Regions from separate parts of the Flavobacterium sp. EDS genome, predicted to be linked through region 1. Evidence: riboswitches for the same ligand, from Rfam matches in the RefSeq annotation. Region 1 holds a riboswitch; each other region holds the start of a gene.
The links. A riboswitch is a leader RNA that binds a small molecule or an ion and turns the genes downstream of it on or off. The one in region 1 is predicted to bind cobalamin.
Positions count from the first base shown of each region.

Region 1 (6,980 bases):
ACAAACAGGTTTGATGGTGTAGTGTAATAATCTCCTCTGGAACTCACATAAATATCTCCTCGACTGTCTATTTGCATACTATAAAGGTTGATTCCTACATCTATCTTTTTTATTTCAGTAAAAGTTTCAAGATCTATTACAGATACTGTTCTGTCATAATTAGGAACTCTGTAACCTCCTGAATTGGCAACATATAATTTTCCGTTACTTACTACCATTTGCTCTGGTTGATAGCCCACATTTACTTTGCGTTTAATTTCTAATGAAGTGGTATCGATTTCTGCAACAAAACCTATTTCTGCATTAGGGTCAATGGCTACAGGTCCTGAATAAGAACTTACATAGGCTTTATCTTTATAAAAAGCGACATAACGACAATTAGGAATATCAATTTTTTTGATACGTTTTGCCGACCATTTGTCGATTACTTCAACTTTATTTGAGCAATTGATTACGGCATAAACCTTATTACCATATATTTTTATATCGTTGCCTACATCACCCAATTCTTTTATTACAGTTGGGTTTCTCTCTGAATAAATATCGGTTGTATAGTTTCCGGTTCTGTAATTAAATATGTCGATGCTTGCCCGGTTCATCCCCATATTTCCTTCGTTAAGCAGATAAAAACCTTCTATCTTGCCATCACTTCTTGGTGCTGCAACACTCTTATCTGATGATGGAAAAATGGTTTCTTCTTCTCTACAAGAAGTAAAAGAAAGGGCTATAAATAAACCGAGGATTAATTGTGTAGTTATCTTTTTCATAGCGCAATACTGATTATAAATTTCATTGTACGTCCCGGCATCGGATAATTGTATATCACTTCATACTGTTGATTAAGTACATTGTTTACCTCTATTGTTCCTTTTATCAAATATTTGCTTAAAGCAAAAGACTTTTGTACTGCTAGATCATGAGTGTACCAAGGCTGAATTTCATTGATTTTAATATTGTTTACATTACCGTTATATCGTTTTCCTACATATACAAAACTGTAGTTGAAATTCCATGTTTTGTAATCAGCATTTAATATCCCAGACCCACTATGCCAAGGGGTATAAGGTATTTGATCTCCGTAAGAGGATAATTCCAGTCCAGCAAATTTTGTATAATCCCTGCTTTCTGAATAAGTGTAGGTAAGATTTGTAGCTAAATTTACATTACCAATATGCATTCCTATATTAAGTACCGATTCTATTCCTTTTCCTTTTACTTGTCCCATATTGGTCATCATCCAACGAAATAAATTTCCTGTTGGAGCCGCTACAATTTTATCTTTGGTATTTGTGTAATAACCATCTACCTGAATAGATATTTTATCAAAAAAACTATTCTCAATAGGTAAATTATAAGTGAATCCAATATCATATTGGTTCATATATTCGGGTCTTAAAGTACTTGACCCAATCATGGTGTAGTATAAATCATTAAAAGTGGGCATTCTAAAAATGCGCTTTGCAAATGCTCTTAAATTAAAATCGTAGTCTTTAAAAGGGGTATATCCTATAAATAAGGCAGGAGTAAACTCTTTTTTATCAGGAGCTTTGGCGTTATACCGCACTTCTTCCTGAACGTAAGTACCAACAACACTACCTAATGCTTTAAACTGCCCAAGCCTAAAGGAACTTGCTAAAGAAAATAATGCTGTATAACGTTGCGGAAAAGAAAATTGAGTCTGTATGCCTTTTCTCGTAGCATTAAGTTTATTGTATTGAAAATCTGTCGATAACGAAACATCCCATGTGGGTAATATGTTGTACATATTTACTGCTGAGAAGTATATTTCCTGTTGATAATAACTATCGTCTGATTGTGCTCCTTCGGTTACTGTTTCGCCTAATATGTTAGTAGTATCTCTGGCAACATAATGCGTATAATCATAAGCATATTTTGCCTTAGCCTGAAATTTGTATTTTTTCGAAAAATCTTTTATTAGTGAGGTTTGTGCGAAGAAATTTTTATCGTATTGCCTGAAACCATCAGAAAACTTATTTTCGACAATTGCTCCTGGTGCTCCCCTATCCGAATCGTAATAATATACTTTAGCATCCCAAGATCCATTCTTCATTTTTCCGTAAAGACCTGATTCAAATCGTAGTGCTTCTATATCACTATTATGTCTTGTGGCTGTGGTATCGTAGGCTACGGAACCGTCCTGATTGTTTCTTTTGTATCTAAATTTATATTCACCATTAGATTTTATATATTCAGAACTCACGCTCATACTTACTTTGTCACTTAATTTTTGTTCCCATCTAAAAGACGGGTTGAAATAATTTATAGACATGGTTTTAAATCGAACCAATAGATTTGTTTTTTTTCCATTTTCAAAAACAGGCCGTTTGGTTCTTAAATAAATAGTAGAAGCCGCTGCAAAGTCTTTTGCTGACTGAAAAATTTCGCTTTTTTGACCGTTGTACATGGTAAGAGATTCCATGTCATCTAAGGAGTATTTACCCAAATCAGTGACTCCGTTTTGTGCATTTCCTAGTTGTATGCCGTCATAAAAAACACCTACGTGGTGTGTTCCCATATTACGGACATCCACAGTTTTAAGTCCTCCAAGTCCTCCATAATCTTTAATTTGAGTTCCTGCAAAATAGCGTAGTGCATCTGCAACATTATGACTAGCTAAGTTTTCTAGTAATTTTCCAGAAAGACTTTGCACAGGAATTACTTCTTGATAAGGCTTAGTTTTTAGAATTACTTCTTTTAATTTACGAATACTATCATTAGATGCTTGAGAGTAAAGCAAAAATGGAGTAAATAACGTTAAAACGAATAAAGGGACTTTGTTTTTATTATACATCACTAAATAAATTATAAAAACTTATCGGGGTATAATAATGCAGAAGCATAAGAAAAAAAGCCCATTATAGAATAATAGGGTGAATTTCTTGTTCTTCAACTTTGTTCCTCGAAAGTTTTAAACTATGTGATTTTGGCAGGTCTCCTGACTTATTCTATCCTTAAAACTGCCTTCCCATTTGCTTGAGCAAACAGTGACATTAGTAACGTTTAAAGACTTATATAGAACTTACAGTAGCGGGCCTGTTCAGGATTTACACCTGATTCCCTTTTAACTATTTTAACTTAAATTAAGAAAAAATAGACCAAAATTTTAAGCAAAGATATAACTATACTTCATAAAAAATAATTGTTATTTAATAAAATTATAATTTTTGCAATAAAATCATCAAAAATAATGTCATATATATAATTAGCTAAAACAATAAGCTTCTTGTGTTTCTTAATTCAAATAGTGAATGGATATATGGCATTATAAAGGGATAATATAAAGCAATAATTCCCCCTATTTTGCTGTTAAATTGTTACTAAGAATTGAAGTTATTTTATACTGTAATTAAAGTAAGATATTACACTACTTTGTCATAAAACACACATTACCTGCATCTTTGATTTGGAATTACCTATATTTTTAAGTATTTTTGCACTCTTTTTTTACCCAACAAGACATTATAATGCCAAATACAAACAAAGATTTAATCCGCTTTTTAGAAGCACAAAACCATCTGTATCTTACTGCTCTTTCTGAAATAAAAAAGGGCAAAAAAGAAACCCACTGGATGTGGTTTATCTTCCCTCAAATTGCAGGATTAGGTACTAGCGATACTTCTAAATACTATGCTATTCTAGATTTAAATGAAGCGGCTGAATTTGTCGCGCATCCCATCCTAGGAAAACATCTTATCGAGATTTCTGAGTTAATACTAACTTTTAAAATGAAATCTGCTGAATCAATTCTAGGAGAATTAGAAGCTAGAAAATTGAGATCTTCGATGACGCTTTTTACTTTGGTAGAAAATAGTAATCCTATTTTTCAGGAAGTATTAGATACTTTCTTTTCAGGAGAACAAGACCCGCTTACTTTGTCCATTATTAATTCAATTATAGAGGCGTCTATTGAAACAACTACACTGTTATAAAGCAGTATTACAATAGATTATTTACTCAAAAAAAACACTACGTCGTATTTGCCCACGCAAATCTGTAGTGTTTTTTTAGTTTTATAAATTAGTGTAAAAACTCATCAATAAATTCTTTTTTCTCATTAACATATAAATAATATGAACTGATGCCTTCGTTTTCCTCTTTATGATGAAGTTGTAACTTTATTTCAATACATGGTGTCGGAATAAATTCATGATCAATTAATAGCGAGATTGATTTAGGTACAATCCTGCTAATGTGATCTATATATTCTTGATCAATATTGTAATAATACGTAATTGCTAAACTATAAAAGTCTTCTTTTTTATCTAAAATGTCTTTATAGGAATTCATGTTAAGTATTATTTGGAAAAGGTAAAATATGTATTCAATTAGTATTAAAAGTAGCTACAATTTCTGAAGTTATCAGTTATGTTATGCCATTTATGAAATATATTATGCAGCATATATAAAAAATTACAGAAGGTATTATAAAATAAAAGGCTTTAAGAGGCTTTCTAAATTTATTTTTAAAATAAAACAGAAGTATTTTTATTACCAATATTAAATTTATAATGTAAAGAGGCAAGTGAAAAAAATACGACAAGACAACTTTAGCCCCTCTAATAAATGTTCCGAAACTATTAATTTTATTATTTGTTATAATAATTTCTAAAGCCAAGAGAAATATTAAAATAGTAAATGAAATATAGGAAGCTCTTAGTATTTTATTCTTCATTTAGTTAAATTCAAACTCAAATTGTATACAAATATAGCATTGATTTACAATCCGTACACACAATCAAAATTAAATAAAATAATTCCTGTTCGCTAAAACAGGAATTATCTTTTAAGTCAAAGTTATATTCTCTGGATATAAAACAATACAATCTTCATCCTTACATTTTATCATTATTAAAATAGTTTTCAAATAATACTAACTGATTAGATAATGCTTTACTCCAGTATTCTGTGTCATGTGCTCCTGGAGATTCAATATAAAGATGTTCTATTTTTTCGTTTGTTAGGAGTTTATGAAAATCTCTATTCATAGCTATCATTTGAGCATCCTCAGTTCCACAATCAAATATATAAAACTGATTTGACGATTGCATTTGTTTCGTTTTATCAAATGTTAGATACTGTTTCGATAAACTTACAAACTCACCTAAAACTTTATCTACTTGATAATTATGAAAACTTTCGCCAAATCGAGTGAAATCTAATGCACCACAGGTGCTGCCTACTATCGAAAATGTATTTTGATAGGTAATTCCAATATTGGTTGCACCATATCCACCCATACTCCATCCTAAGATTCCTCTAGATTTTCTATTTTGTGTCGTTGGATAATTAGCATCGATATAATCAACTAATTCTTTTCCAATAAAGGTTTGATATTGAGAAGTTTTATCAACAGGACTATCTACATACCAACTATTAAAATTGCCATTGGGCAATACATAAATAGTTTTATATTTTTGAGATTTGGTTACAAGATCTGGGATATCTTGCTTGTAGGTTCTATCCGGATTGCCGCTATAACCATGGAGTATATAAATGGTTTTGTATTTTTCACCATTTACAAATTTTGGAGTAATAATTACAGTTTCTATTTCCTTGTTCATCTTTTTGCTATATACATTCTTTTGAATGATTTTTTGAGCAGAAATTGATAAAGATAATGCAAGTAATGCAACTGTAGTAAGTAATGTTTTCATTTTTTTAGTTTTTATTTACATGGCAAAAGTCAGGTATATAAAAAGCAAAAATGTTTACATATGTTGAGGAATTAAAAATTTATTTCTTTACGTATACAGTCCAATTAAGTGTTCATATTTCTAATAGTAAATTGTACAAAAGAATTCTGAACTTGGCTATAGAGCAAATTGGGTAATAATGAGGAATTAACTAAATAAAAATTCTAATAGTACACAAACGATTTAATGCTTTGCTTTAGGTCCAAAAGGACAACGCTTTATTAAATAGTTAATTGTAGCATGATAAGCATCAAATCCAGTTCCGAAAGAATTTCTTGATTCTGAATATAAATTTGCTCCTTTATCATTAAAAATATTCAGATTAATTTTAGTTTCATAATTAATCATTGTAGTGGCATTATTAGAGTTATATGCAGAACCAGATGATTTGGTTGTTTCTTTTCTGCCCTCCTTATTTTGGGTTTCTTTGTCGTTGTAACTTGTAACACCACTTCCGTAAGAAGAGGTTCCTTTATTGGTTACATTAGCAATTCCATACACTACATTTTCAACTCCTAGCAATGTAGCCATCTCTTTTGGACTTATGGATTTCAAATTAGCAAGTGAGATATTATTCTTTGCTAAAAGGCTATTTGTTGTAATAGGATCCTGCAATTCCAATCCGTTGGTGTTTTCTTTTATAGAAAGATAACTATCTGCTTGTAATTGCTCCGCCATTGCATTGGCATTTAAAGAAGTATCATTAGATATAAATTCAAAAGGCAATATGGCTATTTTTCCTTTTCTGCCTGTTGATGTAACTCCCGAAGATACAACTTCAGTATTTGTACCTTTATTTATTACTTCTGTTCTGCCACTTGCAAATACAATTTCATTTATTTCAGATTTTTTAAACTCATATTCAAGAGTTTCCCCTTTGTAGGCAAATTTAATAGCATCCTCTTTTACCGAAATAACTTTTCCTTCTCTTTTTTCTCCATTGAGCATGACAACAGTATCAACTTTATCTTGAGCAAATACTGTTATTACATTGCAAAAAAGAATTACAAAAAAGATAATATTCTTTAAAATATTTTTTTTCATTTTTTTTAAAAATTAAAATTTAAGAACTAAACTCAATTTAAAAACATCTTACATAGTTTCTAAGCAACACAATAACCATGTATACAAATGCTTAAAAAATAGTAGCTGTAGATAAATTGATAGCATAAAAATAAATATTTTTTATTTTAAATCCTATATAAAAATTGCTTTAATGACAGACAAATACAGGCTTTATCTATTTATCATCAGAAGTATTTTTTT
Region 1 is NZ_JAJMOZ010000020.1:57,884-64,863, reverse strand. It holds gene LPB87_RS19210 (DUF5074 domain-containing protein) at 1-767, opposite strand, end outside; gene LPB87_RS19205 (TonB-dependent receptor plug domain-containing protein) at 764-2,812, opposite strand; cobalamin riboswitch at 2,929-3,136, opposite strand; gene LPB87_RS19200 (DUF1810 domain-containing protein) at 3,486-3,950, shown strand; gene LPB87_RS19195 (hypothetical protein) at 4,039-4,308, opposite strand; gene LPB87_RS19190 (alpha/beta hydrolase-fold protein) at 4,854-5,675, opposite strand; gene LPB87_RS19185 (hypothetical protein) at 5,898-6,758, opposite strand.

Region 2 (6,980 bases), on a different contig from region 1:
GAAAAAACATTTTTCCCGAGTTTTAAGTCGTCTGATAAATAGGAAATAGATCCATTTACTTTTTCAAAAACACCTTCTTCGATAATAAATAGTCCTCCTTCGTAATTTCCACGTGGTGCAGGTTCTGGTTCTGGAGTAATGGTATCGTCGTCATTACTACAAGATACAAAAAATGTAGCGCTTACAATGACAGCTAAAAATAGCTTATTAAGTTTTTTCATGGTATTAAAAGTTAAGGTTTATATATATGGTGTAATTTCTTCCAGGCATTTGTCTCCCAATAACTGGTTGGTAATCTTCGTTCCAGATATTCAGTATTTGTAATCCAATTTTGTAACTGTTCTTTTTTCCTAAGTCATAATCAATTCCTAGATTACCAACGTTATAAGGTTTCACTTTGGTAGCAGGATTATTAAAAGGAGTGCTAAATGCTTCTCCGTTGTATAAGTATTGAAAGTAAGAAGAAACTTTTTTCCAATTGTAAGAAACAGATCCAGTTAATTTATGATAAGGGACATATATAAGTTGTTTATAAAATAATTCGCCTTTAATTAATTGCTTGCTTTCTGAAACAGTATAGGCATAGGTTCCGTTAAGTGTGAAATTATGATTTTCTATTTTTGTTCTCCATTCTAAAAGTACTTCAGCACCATAAGCTCTTACTCTGCTTGTGTTTTCTGGAGACCAGTTATCACCACCACCTTGGGATGGTACCCAACGTAATAAATCTTTTATCGAATTGTAATACATAGTTACAGATAATGAGAATTTTTTTGTAAAAAACTCGTTGCCGATTTCTCCCTGATAAGAAGTTTCAGGTTTTAAATCAGGGTTACCACTTCCTTCCCAAAATAAATCGTTGTAAGTAGGCATTCTGAAATTCTTAGAAGCGTTTAATTTTATGCGATAAAAATCTGTAAATTGATACCTTGTTCCTAAAGAAAAAAGAAAAGGATTTCCATAATTATCTGTTAATTCCTGACGAATACTAGCTGTGTAATCCCATTTGTCAGTTACGAAATGCTGTAATAATAAACTAGCTGAACCAACTTGTCTTTTTACATTATTTATACTAGAGCCATATCCTTTATTACGATTATAATCAATGATAGAATTCAGTTTAATCTTGTCATTTACATCAAAAGCTAAATCATATTTTATAATAGAAGTTTCAACTTTTCCATAAGTATAAAAGTCGGAGGTAATACTTGGGAAATATTTATAAGATTCTCCAATATGTGCCACCCTTAATTTAGAAGTAAACCGATTAAATGTATTCTCCCATTCTAAAAGATTACGAGTGTTAAAGTCATTATATTTTGTTTTGGTAGCGTTTGGAGAAGTCAAAGAAAAATGACGTTCTGCATCATAAAACTGACTATATAATTTCAAGGAGTTTTTAGAGTCTATTTTATAACCAAATGTTGTATTCATACTCGTGTTATAGTATGCACCATTAATGTTTTTTTGATCAGTAGTTCCAGGGTATTTAAAATCATTGTCAGAACTATTTCTGGAAATATTAACTTGAATGCTGTATTTGTCGGACGAAACGTTAGCACGATAATTTGTGCTATAAGTATCATAACTGCCTCCACTGAGAAACAAATGGTTAGAAAAATCCTTTTTAAAACGTATGTCATTATTTAAGTGAATACTTCCGCCTATTGCGCCACTTCCATATAATACACTTCCTCCTCCGGCTTTTACAGCAATAGAGTTGAAATCTCTAGTTCCGATTGTATTAAAATCTGCTTGACCTAAAAATTGAGAATTGATGTTTATTCCGTTCCAAATAACTGCAGTTTGGGCGCCTGTCGTTCCTCTAAAAGAAGGTGCAGAAGTCATTCCTAGTCCATTTTCCTTAAAGTAAATAACAGTGTTATAATTTAAAAGAGATGTTAAGGATGCTTGGTTTTTATTAATAATAGAATCATTAAGTAATTGAACCGATTGTGAGTCTGAGTATTTCTTGAGGTTAGTATCTGAAACTATAACTTCTTTTAATTTTGTTATAGAATCATTTTGTGCCAAAATAAATTGGCAAGCTAAGAGTGAAAGACAGATGTATAACTTTTGTAATGTCATAATTTCTAAACTCTTTTTCCCGAGAGTTCGATATTTGTTAACAAAGGCAGGTCTCCTGGCTTACGTCTTGTTGTTTTCCTTCCCGTTTTAAAACAGTGGTTTTGTAGTTAACAACAAGCATTCCTTTCGGAACTAAGTTTACAGTTGCGGGTACAGCTCAAGATTTACGAATGTTGATTTTGATAATTTCAAACTTCAATTACTTGATTCCCTTTTAATGTGTCTAATAAATATGGCACAACCTTAATGTGGCTACAAATATAAAGTTAAAAATGCTTAAAAATCAATTTTGTTTAGACTTTAACCCAGAATGTAAATCGAAGGTTTCGTTTATAGTTTTATATTATAATTTTTATGACCTGTCCAAAATCGACTTTGTTTTGAAAAGCATCTTTTAAAGGAAGTGAATTCAAAAGACATAAAATGCTTCGAATAACTCCAGCATGTGTAATTATAATTGCCTTTGATGGTTTTTTGATAAGTATTTCGTTTTCTATAAAATGAGTTACCCTTTGATGTAAATCAATAAAAGATTCTCCGTTTGGAACTCGAATATTTACGAAATCTTCCATCCACGGATTTAAATCTTCTTGAGCAATTTCATTCCAATTTTTCATTTCCCAATCGCCAAAATTCATTTCCATCAAGCGTTTGTCTTCTTGGTAGTTTGAAATTTTGGTTTCTTTTTGGATATGTTTAGCAAGTAATGCACAACGTTTCAATGGACTAGAATATAAGATTGCATCATCAGGCAATTGCTTTGCGATGTTATCAAAAATCAAATCGTAAGGTTCAGCAATATCTACATCGGTTTGACCGTAACAAATTCCTTTTTCGCAAACAGTTTCGGTATGGCGAACTAAATAAATTTCCATATTGCTATAACACTTAAGTAAAAAATAACTTCGCAAACTTGTTGTGTGGCACCTAGACAATCTCCTGTATAACCATCAATCCATTTTTGGAAATAACGAGCTAAGAAATAACGAGCAAGAAAGACTGGGAGTATGACCAACAGTATTTGGTACTGAAAATAAGAAAGAACTAAAAGAGGTAATAAACCAAAAAAGAAAGAGCCTACAACTTCTTTCCAGCTAAAACTTTTTGCAATAGGTTTACTTTTGCTTGAAGCATCTTCACGAGAATATTCATGAGTAAATACAATGCTTATAGCCGCCAAACGACTAATAGAATGTCCTGCAATAAACAATAATAAAATAGTGAATGTTGATTTCTGGTTTGTAATTGTTTCTGTTGTTACTAGTTCTGAAAGTAATTGAAATTTCAATAAAAATAATAATACAACGCCAATAGCTCCATACGCTCCAATGGCACTATCTTTCATGATAAGTAAGATTTTTTCTTTGGTCCAACCGCCACCAAAACCGTCACAAACATCCGCAAAACCATCCTCATGAAATGCTCCTGTAGTCAAGATTCCAGCAATCATTCCTATAATTACTGCAGCAGATAATGATACTAAAAATGAAGCTCCATAAAAAGCCAGAAAAGAAATCCCTCCAACAATCCAACCTATCAAAGGGAAATAACGACTTGCTTTATTAAGATAATCAGGATTATGGTCGATGTTTTTAGGACAAGGAATCCTTGTGTAAAACATTAATGCAGTAAAAAATATATGGAGTTGTTTTTTCATTTAATGATTTTGTTTATTTGGCTAAAGCCAATATTATTAACCTATTATTAACGAACATCTAAAGATGTTGGCAATTCAATATTTAGATTGTCTATAAAATTTGTTTTTATGTATTGATGCTTTTGTTAGGTTACTTTGGAGTATATTTATTAAAATCATGCTGCTATTAAGTATTTGGCTAAAGCCAATTTGTTTGTCATTTAATAAAACAACATCTAAAGATGTTGGCAATTCAATTTCTAAGATTGTTATTTTATTTTATTGACAATCTTAGAAATTGAATTGCCTCCAGATTTATCTGGAGGATACGAAATTTGTTATGTTATTGGCTTTAGCCAAATCTTTATTTATTATTTGTTTTCTGAAATCCATACTTGAGAATAAACTCATTATATTCTTCCTGAAGTGTTTTTTTAGTATGATGTATTTCTTGATTTTTAATATAGTCTCTTACTCTATCAATAATAGATTCAGAAACAGAAACTGCAAAATACTCATCTTGCCATTCAAATTTTTCTTTAGTTAATTGGTTTTTATTAATCCAAAACGAAGACTCTCCTTTTAGTAATTGTATTGTTTTTTGGATGTTTTGGTCTACGCCTAATGAAATAAGACAGTGACAATGGTCTGAATATCCATTTATAAAATCAATATAAATTCCTTTTTCTTTTGCATTCTCTCTTATATGTTGCCAGACTTTTTGACGCAATTCTGCAGAATCTAAATAGGGAACTCTATTTTTAGTACTCCAAACTAAGTGTATATATACTTTTATGAATGGCATAATTTTTTAAACTCTTATTTATTACTAATCCCAGCATTCTCAAAAGTAGCCATTTCGTTAAGAAAAGCCACTGCCGATTGTAATATTGGTAAAGCAATTGCACAACCAGTTCCTTCGCCTAAGCGTAAATCAAGTTGTAAAACCGATTTGGCCTCAAGGTAATCTAATAATTTTTGATGTCCTTGTTCAGCCGAAGAATGACAGAAAATTGCATTCTTTTTAATGTCAGGATTTATTTTAAAGGCAATTAAAAAAGCTACAGTACAAATAAAACCATCTACAAGAGTGAGCATATTGTTTTTATAAGCGGCTAACATCCCGCCAGCCATCTGCATGATTTCAAAACCACCAAAATAAGCTAGTTGCTCTTTTAATTCGGCTTGACCAGAATAATTTTCGATAGCTTTTTTTAAGATTTCCTGTTTCTCATTTAGTTTAGCATCATCAACTCCAGTTCCTTTTCCCACACATTCCTTAATAGAGAAACCAGTTAAAACACTCATCAAGACAGAAGCTGTAGAGGTATTCCCAATACCCATTTCGCCAAACCCAATACAATTACTTCCTGTTTTTGCAATAGAATCAACAATTTCGGATCCTTTTAAGAAGCATAATTGTAGTTCAGTTTCGCTCATTGCGGGAACATGTAGAAAGGACTGAGTTCCTTTAGCAATTTTAGCATTAATTAAATTGGCATTGGTAGGGAAATCATAATTTACACCAGCATCTACGATAGAAAGTTCAATATTGTTTTGTTTACAAAACACATTAATTGCTGCTCCACCTTCAAGAAAATTACCGACCATTTGTCGGGTAACGTCTTGCGGATACGCGCTTACACCATGATTGGCAATTCCGTGATCTGCGGCAAAAACAACGATATTAGGTTTTATAATCTCAGGATTCAAAGTCTGAAAAACAGTCCCGATTTGGAATGCTAATTTTTCTAAAATACCCAAAGAACCAAGAGGTTTCGTTTTTGAGTCAATTTTATGTTGTAGTGATTCTTTGAAAGAAGCAGTAATTTCAATTTTCGATTGATTTTCTAAATCTAATTTCGGAGCAAAACTCTCATTTATAGTTTTAATTTCGATGCAATCAAAAGTTTCTGATTTCTGTTTCCAGTTCAATTGTTGCAACATCGGTTGATTGTCATAGTTCGTTGCGGGTTTTCCAATGCAAAAATAGCCTAGTGGCTCTATGTTTTCGGGTAAGTCAATTATTTTCTTGAACTGATAATAGTTTAATATAGAAACCCAACCCATGCCGTAACCTTGTTCCGTAAGTGATAACCATATATTTTGTGCAGCACAAACGGAGCTAAATTTTACAGCTTCATTACTACCAACAGTTCCTATAGTAAAGTTGTTCAGTACCGAGCGATCATAAGCAATAATCATCCCAATCGGAGCTTCCTCAATGGCCTCTAGTTTTAAGGATTTATAATGTTCTTTCTGATGCTCATCATCAGTTAATGATTCTGCTTTTTTATTATAATCCAAAAATAAATCTTTGATAGCTTTTTTAACCCCATCAGATTTTATGATGTAGTATTTAGTTGCATCAGTCAAACCTACCGAAGGCGCCCAATGTCCTGCCTGCAACGCTTTTTGGATAACCTCGTCAGGAACTTCATCATTTGTAAAATGGCGTGTATCGCGGCGTGATTTTAAAATATCATCTAAATAACTCATGTTTTTTCTTTTTAAGGTTCAAAGGCGCAAAGGTTCAGAGGGACAAAGCCAAATTATCCTTTTATTTTTACCGGAATTCCAGAAACCATTAATACAACAGTATCGGCATTTTTGGCAAGAAACTGATTCATCCAGCCTTGTAATTCCGTAAATTTTCTTCCTACATGTGTATCAGCATGAAGTCCCATTCCGATTTCGTTAGTTACAATTATCAAGGTTGCATCTGGCTGATTGGCTATTTTCAAAAATTCAGCTTTAGCTTCGTCAAGAGATAATGTAACATCGTTTTTAGTGTCAACAAAAAAGTTCGTTAACCAAAGCGTTACACAATCAATCAAAGCCACTTTACCCGAAAAATCAATTTCGCTCAAGTGTTTTTCTTTTTCAATATTTGTCCAGCGTTCGTCTCGTTCTTGTTGGTGTCTGTCAATTCTATTCTGGAAATCTTCATCCCATTTTCGAGCCGTCGCCACATAAATTGGCGTATTCGTAAGTTCTAAAGCCAGTTCTTGAGCATAACCACTTTTCCCCGAACGTTCCCCACCAGTAATCAAGTAAATCATTTTTATAATTGTTAATTATGAATTGTAAGTTTAAGAAGGACGTTCCCTTCGGTCGGGCTTCCCGATAGCTATCGGGATGCTATATCTTTTATTTTTTAAAGAAAAAAATAAAAGGATGCCGCTACTATTCCTAACGGAACCATTTAATTATTAGTTGTTAATTATTTATAGGGGCAATGTCTACATTTATTTCC
Region 2 is NZ_JAJMOZ010000014.1:29,793-36,772, reverse strand. It holds gene LPB87_RS17140 (DUF5074 domain-containing protein) at 1-221, opposite strand, end outside; gene LPB87_RS17135 (TonB-dependent receptor) at 226-2,088, opposite strand; cobalamin riboswitch at 2,116-2,349, opposite strand; gene cobC (alpha-ribazole phosphatase) at 2,427-2,963, opposite strand; gene LPB87_RS17125 (adenosylcobinamide-GDP ribazoletransferase) at 2,948-3,745, opposite strand; gene tnpA (IS200/IS605 family transposase) at 4,089-4,529, opposite strand; gene cobT (nicotinate-nucleotide--dimethylbenzimidazole phosphoribosyltransferase) at 4,544-6,223, opposite strand; gene cobU (bifunctional adenosylcobinamide kinase/adenosylcobinamide-phosphate guanylyltransferase) at 6,277-6,786, opposite strand; gene LPB87_RS17105 (DUF5522 domain-containing protein) at 6,948-6,980, opposite strand, start outside.
Region 2: linked by a shared signal. The riboswitch ahead of LPB87_RS17135 (TonB-dependent receptor) and the one ahead of LPB87_RS19205 (TonB-dependent receptor plug domain-containing protein) in region 1 are both predicted to bind cobalamin.

Region 3 (6,980 bases), on a different contig from region 1:
TAATTCCATTATTTATTTTACCAATAAAAGCGATTAATTTTCCGATGGATACGGTACTTTTTTACCGATTTTTTGTCTCAAGTCTGTTCTTATTAGCGTATTTGATATATAAAAAGGAATCTTTAAAAGTGAATACAAAAGAACTCTTAATATTACTATTACTGGGTCTTTTCTATGCTCTTTCTGCCGAATTCCTTTTCCTTGGTTATGATTATCTTTCTCCCGGAATTGCTTCGACTATACTTTTTGTTTACCCTGTAATTGTAGCTTTAACAATGTTTTTTTTCTTTAAAGAGCGTATCAATAAGCTTACAATTATATCTTTATTTATAACAATATGTGGCGTTTTTGCGTTGAGCACTAAAGGTTCTGCTTTTAATATCAATTTTATAGGTCTTGTCGTTACCTTAACAAGTGCTTTGTTTTATGCCTTATATATTATAGTGGTTAATAAAGCAAAAATAAAGGCTTCGAGTATAAAAATTACATTTTATTCACTACTTTTTTCCTCCCTTTATTATTTGTGTAAAGTGTTATTATTCAATGAGTCAATGGCACTCCCTGATGTGATGTTTTTTCTGGAAATTGTTGTATTTGCACTTGTAACAACAGTACTTTCTATGTCAACTTTGGTTTATGCCATAAAAACAATAGGTTCAACAGCTACCTCAATTATGGGAGCATTAGAGCCTGTAGTAGCAGTTGCAGTGAGTGTGATTTTATTCAATGAAAATTTAACAATGAGTTTGATTCTTGGGGGATGTCTTATTATTTCGGGCGTAATTATCAATATTGTTTCAGAAGCGGTAGAAAAAGTCAGATCTACTGAAATACAGAAACAGTAAAACTTCTTTATTTTAAGAATATATAGCAAAAAGCCCCTTACTGTTGTAGTAAAGGGCTATTGTTTTTATAGAGCGTACTATTTAATTATTTTTTAATGAATTTTTGCTGATAACTAGCTCTATCTGTTACCACATTAATGATGTAAAATCCTTTTGTTAAATCACTCACATCAATTTGGTTATTATTAATTCTAGTATTGATTTGTCTTCCAGAAATATCGTAAATCATTACATTCAATACTTCGTCTTGAGTTTTAATATTTAGAATATCAGAAACAGGGTTAGGGTAGATCGTAAATGCTATTCTGTCAAACTTATCAGTTCCTAACGTATTTGTTACATTGACTGTAATTGATTTTTCGACTAATTTACCATTAGAATTAAAACTAATTGTTATCGTTACCTCTCCTGGACTTTGAGGTGTTAAAACCAACTCATCTTTTGTATTGATAGTGACAGATACAACAGCAGGATTAGTATTTGACTTAATCGATTTTACAATTGCAGCTGATAAATTATCAGTATCAGAAACAACGGTTTTTAAATCAATTACTGTAGCACTACTTATTGAAACTTGAGATGGTAAAGTAGTATTTACAACTGGCACACTATTATCCGGGAATACAGTTACAGAAGGAAACCAGTAATAATCATTTAAAACTATTGTATTTGTTAACGCTCCAGTGTTATCATAAATATGAACCCAGTTTTTTTGAAAATGTGGTCCGTATCCACTTTCTGTAGTATTTAAAATTAACTTATCAAAAACAGGATCAATGCGTAATGCTGCACCATATGGAATTTGTCTGGGAGATGGTGTTTGCCCCGGAATTGCCCCAAAATTTTCATTAAATGTTTTAGTGGCAACATCAAATCGTACAATCTGCGATCCTGAACTAAAAGAATTTATAGAATTAATCCAGTATAAAGCATTTTGTTGATTGCTATACGTGAAACTTCCTGCATTCCATGCTGCCCAAGTAGTAAAATATTTAGTAGTTGGAATAGGGTAGTCTGTGGTAGCAAAAGAGGTTGCATCAATATTGATTAATTTTTGATTTTGAATTGCCCAAACGCTTCCATCTTTGGCTTGAACAACCGATTGAAATCCACCTACAATAGTATTAATTACAGTATTTGTGGTTGGATCAATTATCAAAATTCCTTTATTCTGTGTTATCGCAAATACATATTGTGAGGTACGAATCATGTTTCCTATTTGTCCAGCACCTGCTGTTCCCGAAATAAGACTTCCTACCTGCATGTTAGCAATATCAAATAGATAAATTCCATTTGATGCTCCTATATACCCTTTGTTTTCATTGACTCCTAAAAATGAACGTCCGTCTCCACCAATAGTTTCAAAGGCTGCAATTTTTTGCATTGTTTTTGCATTAGCAACAACCAATCTTCCAGCATCGGCTGCTTGCTTTGAAACAAAATAAAATTTATCTCCATATATTGTTCCATACTGTGTAGTTACTCCAAATGTTTGATTGTTATTGACAGTACTATAAACGCGATAGCTAACATTGCCGCTATCATCAATAAAGTTTACAGATCCATTAGTGTGTCCAAACCAATCTTCATTTACCATAAAGAATCCTTTTGTAAAATCTGTTGCGAGCACAAAAGGCGTTACGGGATTAAATGTTGAAGCAATAGGAGCTTCTATCATCGATGGATTGTAACTCCAAAGATCCCAAGAACCATTTTCTAAAACACGACTGCTAGCTCCAGTAGTAGAATAGTCAAAATCAGAATCAGCGGGGTTCTTTACCCAATACGACCAATATCCGTTGGTAGCCCATCCTGATTGCCAGTGATCTGTAGCGTCTATAGCTGTAAAATTATCAAAATCATACCCAGATGTATTTACAAGACCATCTACAGGATAATGAGGATAGGTAGTATTTCCATCTTTGTAAAGTCCAATTGTATTTATTCCGTTTAGATCAAAACCCAATCCTCCGATTGCAGTTCCAAGCGTTGGACCAGAATCATATTGTAACGCAAAAAAGCGATGATCAGCTTTTGCAATTGCTTTCACCATATCTACACCAGTTGCAGTGCCATCCCATCTAAAACCCCATACTAAGGCATCCGAATTTTTACCATCATTCCATTGTACAACCAAGGCAGCTTTATTTGCGCCAGTACCTACCCAGTACTTAATCGCATCAAAATCGATAGTACTGGTTGTACTTTTACTTTGTTGAATTTTGGCAGTTGAATTTTGCTTAAGATCATATCGAATTACTCCCTGTACTTTTACTTGTGCATTGACAAGAAATGTAAAAAGTAACAGAATTCTTAAAAAGTAATTTTGTTTCATTTATTTAATTAATTTAAAATTGTATAGTTTGTTTTTTATTTTATGTACAGGTCATAGGCACCAGAAACTTCTGTAGAGACTTCTCCCAACCAACCCGCTTCTTGATTTATTCCAGTATATACTTTAACGAAATCTATCCCAGGAAGTTTTACATATTTTCCATCTTTATCAACAGCCCAAGAGATATCAATATTAGATCCTTCATCATTATTTGGAGCATTATCAGCATATCCAAAGTCAAATGATTTTCCAACCCAATAGTTTCCAGTACCGCTCTGATCGTAAAAATTGTTCTCGATTTTTGTGCCTGTTAAACTATATGAACCCTCAGAGATCCATAGAGGATAATAACTTTGAGCATGAAATGCACTTTGTGTTTTATAGCCAGAATTCCCTAGATTGTCTTGCCATTTAATATATTCTATGTTAGTTTGCCAAAATTCATCTCCAGCAACTGGTGGTTTGTTAGCATCAGGTTTAAAATAGGTAATGGTATAATTCTTTACTGTAGTATTTTTAAAATATTCACTTCCTGCAATCTCATACCATTCGTCTGCATCAGGTTTTCCGTTTTTATTTTTATCATAAGCTACTAGAATAATCCCAGGTTCGCAAGATCCTGAGCGCGCTTCATTGGCTTCACTTCCCCAAAAGGCATTCCCTAAAATTTTAAAATCTCTTCCATCCATATTCGGAATTGTATGATCAAAACCAAATACGACGTAACCTCCAAATCCACCTAGTGAAATCATGCTTGCTTTTGATCCAACAAGGGCTTTTTTGGCTGTATTAATCAGGTTTGCTTCTGTATTTCCGGGTGAATATTCTGGAATTTCGTTAGTAAACTGACCTACTGCAGGACGGAAATCGAATACATTTGAGATGTATTTGCTATAATTCACAGGTTCTTTTGTTACATTGATTGCAGAAGTATATGTATTTACAACTCCATTGGTTTCTACTTTCAAAGTCAAAGGATAGTTCTTTAAATAAGGGCTAATGAAATCCAACTGCGAACTCTGAGAAATTATAGAATCATTAATACTCCATGTAAGTTTTGAATTGCTAGGCAGATTCGGAACAATGTTAAGAACATTAAAGCGGTTCACAGTGTATGATTCAGTGAGTACTTCGGTAGGATTTATAATTTCCTGATTTTCATCTTTATCAGAATCACATGCTATAAAACCTAGCAATAGAATCGATAGAAAAGTCAATTTTAAAATTTTAGAAGGATTTTTTTCCATATTTAATTGTGATTTATTTGAATAAAAAAGCAAATAATTACAACGCTTATGGAAATACAGAGGAATGATGGTAATGCCCACATTTAAGCATACAAAACCAGCATTGTCCTTAGCTTTATTCCACGAAAGCGTCAAACATTATATCATCTGGCAGGTCTTCTGACTTACTCCATTTTTGAAATCCTTCCCATTAAATAACAGTGGATATACTTTTCAAAAACTTCTATGCGGAGCTTACAGCAGCGGGTCTGTTTCGGATTCTCACCGAATTCCCTATTAAGTGCTTTTTATGGCGCACCAGATTTTTGGCAAATGTATAGAAAATATAGATAGAAACAATTTTAAGCAAAATTACCAAACTAGTATTCTCATAGCTTTTGAACGCATTAGATTTAGCTAGGTTAGAATTATTTTAATAAAATGTTTTACAAGTTAGAATAATGTATTTTTTTTGTGAATTTAGATGCTAAAAAACAAAACAAAATCGGTTTGTGTTTGTGTAATCATAAAAATTGACCTGTTACTATTATTTAATTGAATGCATACAAATAAAATACTGAAAAGGACTAATATCGTTTTTATGTTATTAGTTTTGTTTAATTTACACATTTACAATTGCTTACCCTATTGCCGAAATCAAATCCAACAGTTATCATATGTGTACCCGAATTATGACTTTGAAGTTGATTCAGGCTAATATTAAATGAGTAAGCAGCATAAAATTTATTTTGTCTAAATCCGACTAAAGGCGCAATGGAGTTCGGTTTAAACGACTGATCGGCTAATAGTCTGGCGCTTATGCCTGCCCAAATATAATTACTGCCAGTCATTTTCCGAATTTTAAGATTAAGATCAAGACTGGAACGCCCATCACTTTCGTACAATTGATACAAAATAGAAGGTTCATATTCTATAGAAGTAAATCTATTCTTCAAAAGAAAACCAGTATATAAATAGTAATTTCTAATATTTGTTGGCTCTTTTAAAATCGTTGGCTTTATTGACTTATCTAAAATATTTGCTGCATTAAAACTGACGAAAAAATTTTCTAAACGATACAAAAAGCTTAAATCAAAGTTTGAATTATTCACATTATAAGATTGAACACTTGGATCTGATGTGACAATATCTGATGCATCAATATTGAAATTAGTAAATTTATAAGAGAGTCCGAATGAAAGAAACTGATTATTATATTCGGATAAAGTGATATGATGAGCATAAGTTATTTGACCTCCTTTTTGAGAAGTGTTCCTGTTTTTATCATTAAAGAATACAGCTCCAAGTCCTGAGCGATCTCCTATCCTGACATCAAAAGATAGGGACTGCGTTTGTGGAGCATCTTTTACACCTAACCACTGTGTTTCTCCAGTAAAGCGTATTTTATAAAAATCTCCAATTCCGGCATAGGCTCCGGCAATTACATATGGATTATCTGCTAAATATTGACTGGTTGGCGGGAGTTGTAATTCTTGCCCATAAACAGGAAGACTAATTATTATAAAAAGCAATATTATTTTTTTCATCTTTCTTATTTTATCTAAATAAAGTCATTCCACCTATTAATTCTCTCCTGTCTTTGTCATTGTTTGTTTTAATAACATACCAATAATCCCCCATAGGCAAGGGTTTTCCTTGATATGTACCATCCCATCCCATTGTTGTATTTCCTTTAAAACTGGTAATTAATCGTTGGTACCTATCAAATATTAAAACCTCTAAATCGGGATAATCTTCGATTCTTGTTGGATACCAATAGTCATTACTTCCGTTTCCATCGGGAGAGAAAAATTTTGGAAATTCGATTCCGGCATAGTCTAAATAGACAGTTTGAGTAGAGAAGCAACCTTTAATGTCTTTTACATAAATGGTATAGTTTCCAGAATGATCAATCTTAAAGATTGGATCAGATATATAATTATTAGGGGTGTTAATGCTGTATTGATAGGGAGCTTTACCGCCATAACCTGTTATTAAAAATTGATTTACTGCTGTTTCTGAAAAGGTAAAATCAGGATTTTCAATATCTTGTGTAACTAAAACAGTATCGCTTGAAGAGCATCCCAAAGCAATGTTTGTAACCGTTAAAGTATAAATTCCGCTGGAACTTACAACAGGGGTTAATGTGTTGGCTCCACTGACAATAGTTCCGCCAGTCCATAAATAAGTAATATTAGTACTCTCAGAGCTAGTACCATTTAACTTTATTGTTGGTTGAGTACAGCTAATTATACCTGGACTGCCAGCTTCAGCATTAGGAGCAGTTTGCGTGTTTAGTGTTACAGTGGCAGAAGCAGTTAAGGTACACGGAGTTGTCGCATTTACAGTATAGGTATAAATATTCCCAATAGCAGACCAAGTACCACCAGCATTGGGTGTTCCTCCAAGTTGAGCAAACAATTGAGCATGCGTAGGGACAGAATCAGAACACAAAGTCAAAATTCCGTTAGTTCCTGCATTAGGAGCAGTTTGTGTGTTTAGCGTTACAGTAGCTTTGGCGGTTAAGGTACACGGAGCTGTCGCATTTACAGTATAGGTATAAATAGTTCCAAT
Region 3 is NZ_JAJMOZ010000024.1:28,382-35,361, forward strand. It holds gene LPB87_RS19955 (DMT family transporter) at 1-845, shown strand, start outside; gene LPB87_RS19960 (DUF5074 domain-containing protein) at 931-3,180, opposite strand; gene LPB87_RS19965 (cell surface protein) at 3,216-4,427, opposite strand; cobalamin riboswitch at 4,559-4,744, opposite strand; gene LPB87_RS19970 (type IX secretion system membrane protein PorP/SprF) at 5,024-5,953, opposite strand; partial or broken gene LPB87_RS19975 (T9SS type B sorting domain-containing protein) at 5,964-6,980, opposite strand, start outside.
Region 3: linked by a shared signal. The riboswitch ahead of LPB87_RS19965 (cell surface protein) and the one ahead of LPB87_RS19205 (TonB-dependent receptor plug domain-containing protein) in region 1 are both predicted to bind cobalamin.